Regions from separate parts of the Paenibacillus sp. FSL R7-0179 genome, predicted to be linked through region 1. Evidence: riboswitches for the same ligand, from Rfam matches in the RefSeq annotation. Region 1 holds a riboswitch; each other region holds the start of a gene.
The links. Region 1 has a riboswitch for cyclic di-GMP ahead of MKX63_RS06230 (flagellar assembly protein A). Riboswitches for the same ligand answer to the same signal wherever they lie in the genome.
Positions count from the first base shown of each region.

Region 2: it holds a riboswitch for cyclic di-GMP, as region 1 does, so the genes downstream of both, MKX63_RS01115 (transglutaminase-like domain-containing protein) here and MKX63_RS06230 (flagellar assembly protein A) in region 1, are expected to answer to the same signal.
Region 3: it holds a riboswitch for cyclic di-GMP, as region 1 does, so the genes downstream of both, MKX63_RS17640 (PA14 domain-containing protein) here and MKX63_RS06230 (flagellar assembly protein A) in region 1, are expected to answer to the same signal.

Region 1 is NZ_JBBOCC010000001.1:1,402,423-1,404,625, reverse strand. Features, by position in the region: gene biuH (biuret amidohydrolase) at 1-506, opposite strand, end outside; cyclic di-GMP riboswitch class I at 1,012-1,104, shown strand; gene MKX63_RS06230 (flagellar assembly protein A) at 1,185-2,203, shown strand, end outside.
Region 2 is NZ_JBBOCC010000001.1:269,063-271,265, forward strand. Features, by position in the region: rRNA gene MKX63_RS01110 (16S ribosomal RNA) at 1-123, opposite strand, end outside; gene MKX63_RS01115 (transglutaminase-like domain-containing protein) at 494-1,303, opposite strand; cyclic di-GMP riboswitch class I at 1,317-1,397, opposite strand; cyclic di-GMP riboswitch class I at 1,471-1,552, opposite strand; gene MKX63_RS01120 (class D sortase) at 1,680-2,203, opposite strand, start outside.
Region 3 is NZ_JBBOCC010000002.1:193,734-195,936, reverse strand. Features, by position in the region: gene MKX63_RS17640 (PA14 domain-containing protein) at 1-1,217, opposite strand, end outside; cyclic di-GMP riboswitch class I at 1,232-1,312, opposite strand; gene MKX63_RS17635 (sugar phosphate nucleotidyltransferase) at 1,451-2,203, opposite strand, start outside.

The DNA of each region.
Region 1 (2,203 bases):
TGTACACAGACATCCGTAGTAATACCAGTCAGAATCAGATGGGTAATTCCTTTATTCTTCAAGATCAGGTCCAGGTCCGTTGCATAAAAGCTGCCTTTGCCCGGCTTGTCTATAATGTACTCTCCGGCAATAGGCGCCAGCTCCTCGATGATCTGCCAGCCGCGTTCCCCCCGTACGAGGATTCGTCCCGCCGGTCCATCGGAGCCGATCTCAGCCCCGATCTGGCGGCTTCGCCACCGCTTGTTCGCCGGCAGATCCGACAGATCCGGCTTATGCCCCTCGCGGGTATGAATCACGGTGAACCCTTCGATGTCCCGGATACGGGCCAGCAGGCGCTGAATGGGCTGAATCGCCCGCGCTGTTAATGAGAGGTCATAGCCCATTCTCTCGACGTAACCGCCCTTGCCGCAAAAATCCGTCTGCATGTCGATAATCATCAGCGCTGTCTTCGCCGGGTCCAACGCCCCGTCATAAGGCCAGATGTAAGGTGTTGCTGCAATTTGCATGGTTTATGCTCCTCTCCTGATGCCGTCATCTCTATTAACGTTATATTTGTTAACATCAATTCGCGTTTCCTTGGTATGAGTTAGATTATATTATAATGAATTTGGGATGTCTTCGGTTTTATTACGAAATAATGCATTGAATGTTTGTGTTAATTTACATAACTAACACATACATAACATATTCACTCACAATACTGCTTATTAAAAAGGAACACTCCGGGTTTTGCTAAGCCCAGGATGTCCCAACCGTTGAATACCCACAATCCCTCTCCTATTCCCCTTCCATAAGCTGTAAGCGCTGGGAAACCAGTTTTTTTGTCGAAATAGAGCTGCATATTTCGAGTTTTTTGATAAATAGGCATAATATAGTTGAAAAATAGCTCTTTAAGTACTAGAATTAAGCTTGTTTGCAGAAGTTAATGACGCATAAGAACTATTTATGATTCTTTTTGTCGATTGCAGTCGATCACAATTCATCGCCTCTACAGGATGTATATCATTGATCTATTTCTAAAGGCAAACTCCCCGAAAGGGCAGGACGCAAAGCTATGGGCCTAAGAACGCCGGAATCCGCGTTTACGGTTGCCAGGCTGCCAATAGAGACCACTTAAGCCAGCTGTTCAGGAGGAAGATAAGACTTCCGGGCTTGATGATGTTCTTTTTCTGTACGAATTGCCATTGATCATACGAAAAAGTGAGGTTACAACCATGCCGCAGCAGGATATCGAACCAAGCCGATATGAATTCGTAGAGTCCCTGATGCTTGAACGTAAAGGTCTCCTGGATTCATTCTCTGTGGAGGGCCGAGCTTCTGACGGGACAACTGGAGATAAGAATGGAATTATCCTCGTGCAGGACAACCAGATATTCATTACTCCCCCGCTCCCCGGAGGCGCTCCCGCCCGTATTTCTGCGATCCACCCTGTTGTCCTGAAGATCAACTGGAAGACCGTTACAGAGCCAACTGAGGTGACCAAGGCAGATTATATTACCTGGGAGATCTGCGAGAAGCCGCAGTATGAAATCACCGTATCGCCTGACAAGCTCAAGGTCCACTTCACTTTATATCGTGCAGAGAAGTACGCCTGGAATCTGGTCAACTGTCCCGCCGCCTTCGAGACGGTCGTCCGTGCCCAGCCCAACCCGGCGGTGCTGCTGTCCACGCTCACCATAGAACAGATTATTTCCTCACTGGACAACCGTTTCATTCTGCAGAGCCTGAACATTTCCGCCCTGTACGCGGAGCTTACGAATCCTACATATCTTCCCGTATGTATCGCTGAAGGAAGAGCCCCGCTGCCCGGCAAGGAGGCCCGGCTGGAATTCCAGCTGCCGGAGCATACACTGGAGGGGAACAGAATGCTTGGGGGGCAGGAAGCCCCCGCTCAGAAGCCCGCGGAACCCTTGGAGTATCTCCGTTTCCCGGGAGCCCCCTTCACCTATGCAGGTGAAGTCTTCGCCCGCAAGCTGCCGCCGGAGGAAGGCATTCCCGGCCTCGGCACAGACGGAAGGGTCCTGCCCCCTCCCCCGCCGCAGGATATCTACTTCGCTGCCGGTAATCACGCCAAGCTCCTTCCCTGCGGTAATATCGTAGCCAACCGCACAGGCAGACCCCGCATCTGCGGAGGAAGCGGCAGCGTCCGGATCTGCGACTTCCCTCCGGTCTGTCTGCTGACCAGAGAGATGACTGAGCCTGC
Region 2 (2,203 bases), 1.1 Mb from region 1:
GTTACTCACCCGTCCGCCGCTAAGTCTGAAAGGAAGCAAGCTTCCTCTCAGACTCCGCTCGACTTGCATGTATTAGGCACGCCGCCAGCGTTCGTCCTGAGCCAGGATCAAACTCTCCAAATTGGTATTTAGAAAGAGCGATTGCTCATTTTGAAACATCTGACGAGAATTGTTACATTCTCTAATTTTGGATCTCACCGAAGTGATCTCCAGATACTCACTCGTTGTTCAGTTTTCAAAGATCAAGCTCGTTGTCAGCGGCGATTACCGCGTCACCAGCAACTCTTATAATATATCACGTTCTTCCGAGCAATGCAAGCTTTATTTTCGAAATCACTTATTTAAGTAATCTCTCATTTCCTTTGCCGCTCCAACAACGCTTATTTATAATAACCTATCCTTCTATTAAAAAGCAACCTTTATATAAATAAAAATAACCCGCTTAATCATTAAGCGGGTTATTCTCAGGTAATGCTATAGTTCACAGCTATTTTTAGTAGAATTTCGCTGCAGTATATTTGCTTGCTGATTTGACCAGTTCTGTTGATGCTGTGTTCTTGCCCAGACCTGCATCAACTGTAGTATCAATCGTTACCCATTTGCCGTTCAGGAACACTTCGTTCCAGGCATGGTATGAAGTTACATAGCTTGTATTCCCCATAACCAATTTGGTTGGAATCCCTTCACTGCGGAGCATAGTAGCGAACAAGGATGCGTAATCGTAGCAGATCCCTTTGTTGGTAGCAAGCGTGTTATCGTTGTTCGGAATATAATCTGTGCTTACGCTGTTAGCCAAAGAGTAATCATATTTCACATTAGTTACGATGTAATTGTAGATAGCCTTAACTTTGTCTGCATCTGTAGTCAGACCCTTTGTAAGCTGGGCTGCCTTTTGAACGGATTTATCGGAAGAACTCCACTTTACATTCTGTACGGAGCTCAAATATACGGCATTCACATTGCTCATGGAGAGAGATACAGTCTCGGAAGATAGCACTTTATATTTGTTGCCGGTAGTATTCTCGAGAACGGAAACCTTATAAGAGCCATTACCTTGTTGCAGCGGGAACGTCTCGTTCGGCTTGGAGGTGTATAAGTTGTAAGTATAGCTGTTATTGTCCTTGGTAATCATGAGCTTCATCTTCTTGTCCTTAGGAACGTCGTACGAAACCCCGATGACCCCTTGATCAAGTTGTCCAACATTTAACCAGCCTGAATCTGCATTAGCGGCTTGAGCAGTGCCTGTCTGCACGGAAGTGACGATCACAAAAAGTGTAATCAGCATTAAATAAAACTTTTTCATGGATAAAACTCCTTTCGGTAGCTGGCTGCCATTCTTACGGGAAGGCCCTTTAGCTTTGCGTCCCTACCTTTCGATAGGTTTGCCGTTATCGTATAAGCTTTATCTGTCCAATCTACTACCACATAATGACAGATTCTGAATTAAAACAAACAAAAAAAGCCTCTTCATTCGGTAGCTGGCTGCCATCCATGACGGGAAGGCCCTGTAGCTTTGCGTCCCTACCTTTCGATAGGTTTGCCGTTATCGTGTATTAGCTTTTGATAGTTCTATTTTACCATACCTCTATCTATTATCAAGACCCAAAATGCTAGATTCCACCACAAATATACTAAAATTTTATGTTTTTTTCGACCTTTATCGCCTTGTCTTGATAGATTCAGGTCAGCTTGGCATGAATGATAAGTCTGTGGGTCGGGTTGACAAGCGGATCACAGGTAATAAGAGTCAGAATCTTATCATCATCCTTTCCCTTCAGCACCGAAATATCGGTAGGCTCTACAATAGATACATTATATACAACATACTTGTATTCCTGGCCGCTTGTAATAACAGTAATGGTATCCCCTTTACCGACCTCATCCAGTCTGTTGAACAGCCGCCCTGCCGTTCTTGACCGGTGTGCCGCAATCGCTGCATTGCCTACCGCGCCAATCGGAGCCGTCTCCTTCATATGCGCCGCAGCATGCTTCATATTGGTCTTGGTGGCGCCCTCCAGTACAGGAAGCTTCAGATCGATTTTGTCGATTTCAATAATGGCGGTGATCTTGCCTCCAACTTCAATCTCGGGCGCTGTAGTGGGTACCGGCTCTTCTGCACCAGACTCTTCCGCCAGCAGCTGGGTGACTTCCGCATAAGGCTTGCTCAGATCCTGGCTGGCAGGAGCGGTAGCCGAAGGAACGA
Region 3 (2,203 bases), on a different contig from region 1:
GTCGGTGTTACGGTTGGTGTTGGTGTCGGCGTTGCAGTTGGCGTCGGTGTTACGGTTGGTGTTGGTGTCGGCGTTGCAGTTGGCGTCGGCGTTGGTGTTGCAGTTGGTGTCGGTGTTACGGTTGGTGTTGGTGTCGGCGTTGCGGTTGGCTTAGGAGCCGCCGCCGGAGCAGACCAGGCCTTATATTGGTCACGGGTCAGTGTGTAGCTGTCATTCATGAAATTCTTGATCGTAGCTGTGCTGTTATTCTCGTAGAGCATCTTGCCCCAGTTCATCATAAACACATAATTCTGCTGGGTCAGCTTCAGCTTCGAGATATTTGGCATTTCACCGTTCTCGCCGATGCCTATCGGCTTGCCGCCAGCCAGGCTGGTCAGATCATCATGGTATTTATTCAAGTAGTCATTATTGTATATATCCGCCGCCAGCACATCCACTCTGTCCGCACCCGGATAAGTCCGTGGATAGGGATCGGAGTTTGCATTCGGCGCATTCGGGTTCCATACCCAGAGCAGATTATTTAACTGATGAACGTTCACGAACCGGTCATACATAATATTCCACAATGCTGCAAAATTATCTTTCTTCCCCCACCAGAACCAGCCGCCGTTCATTTCATGGTAAGGTCTCCAGAGGATCGGAACTTTGGCATCCCGCAGGCTTTTCAGAGAGACAGCTACTTTATCCAGATCGGTGATCAGCGCATTATACTCTGGTGTTCCGGGGGTTACGTATTTGTTAAATTGCGCCTGGGTGATTGACTTCTGCACATTGGACCATTCGTACTTGGTGCCCGGCAGATTCTGGTGGAAGGTCATAGCGACAATGCCGCCTGCTCTGGACCAGTTCGTCGCACTCCAGACGATATTTTTGCGTTGTGCAGCTACTCCGCTCTCACTCTGCCGACCGATTGCTCCAAGCTCATAACCATGCAGTGCTGCGTATTGTCCGCTTGTTCCCTTCAGCTTGTTGCTCAGCTCATCCGGACTCTCGAAATAGTCATGCTGGCCTGTAATGATTCCATTTCCCGAGATTTCATACAGATTGTTCAGCAGCTTGACCGCCTCGGCTGAGGCGTTAGGGTTCACCGGCGCTCCTTCAGAAGGGGCAGCCTTGACGGTGGAAGGGGCGATTCCCAGTCCCACAGGTACAGCAGACCATACCACGGCCAGCGACAGCACAGCGCAGAGCAAACGAGACTTACGGTAAGTTTTCACAATATTCTCTTCCTTTCGGTAGCCAGGCTGCCACTCTTGCGAAGGCCCTATAGCTTTGCGTCCCTGTCTTTCGATCAGGTTTGCCTTTGTCGTTTTGGAAGGATCAATCCCTCTTACCGTAAATTATCGTCTTTATGCAATTTTTTTGTAGAGCAAACGCGAATTTCTCCGAATAAATAGTTCCGAGTACCTGTTTTGATTTTGTAACAATTGGTTAAATAGATAAGTTAGACCTATGAAATGAACTGATGTAGCGCTATATCCTCCCAGTCCAGAGTAATACGGATGTTGTCTTCCTCTACCAGCTCAGACCCGGTCTGCACCTCAATGAATTCCACATCGGTAAGAGCCAGAATGGCATGCTTGGTCCCTTCCGGTATCCGCACCACATCTCCCGCCTTCACCGTATGCATCTTCTCATTGATGACTATGCTGGCTTCCCCGCTGACGAAGGTCCAGATTTCACTGCGTTTGTGATGCAGCTGATAGCTGATATTTTTACCCTCATTGATGAAAATCCGCTTGGTCAGCACCTCGTTGCCCTCGTCATATTTCACATAGTCGATCACCTTGTAGTGGCCCCAGCGGCGTTCCTCGTACATCGGTCTTTGTTCAAAGGTCTTCAGCACTTCCTTGATCCGCGGACTCTCGGTCTTATGTGTCACCAGAATGCCGTCCGGGCTGGCGGCGATAATCAGATCCTTCGCCCCGATCACGGTAATCGGAATATCCAGCTCGTTAATGAGCGAGGTGCCCTCGGAGTCTGCCGTTACGAAGCCCTTGCCGACATGGTTGCTGGTCATTTCCTCGGTCAGGGTGTTCCAGGTACCCAGGTCCTTCCAGAATCCTGCGTACGGCTGCACGACGATGTTCTCCTCTTTCTCCACCACTTCATAATCGAAGCTGATGGAAGACAGCAGCTTATACTGCTTCTGCAGCTCCTCGTAATTCAGCGGCAGCCCTTTGCGCTGCAGAATATCCAGCAG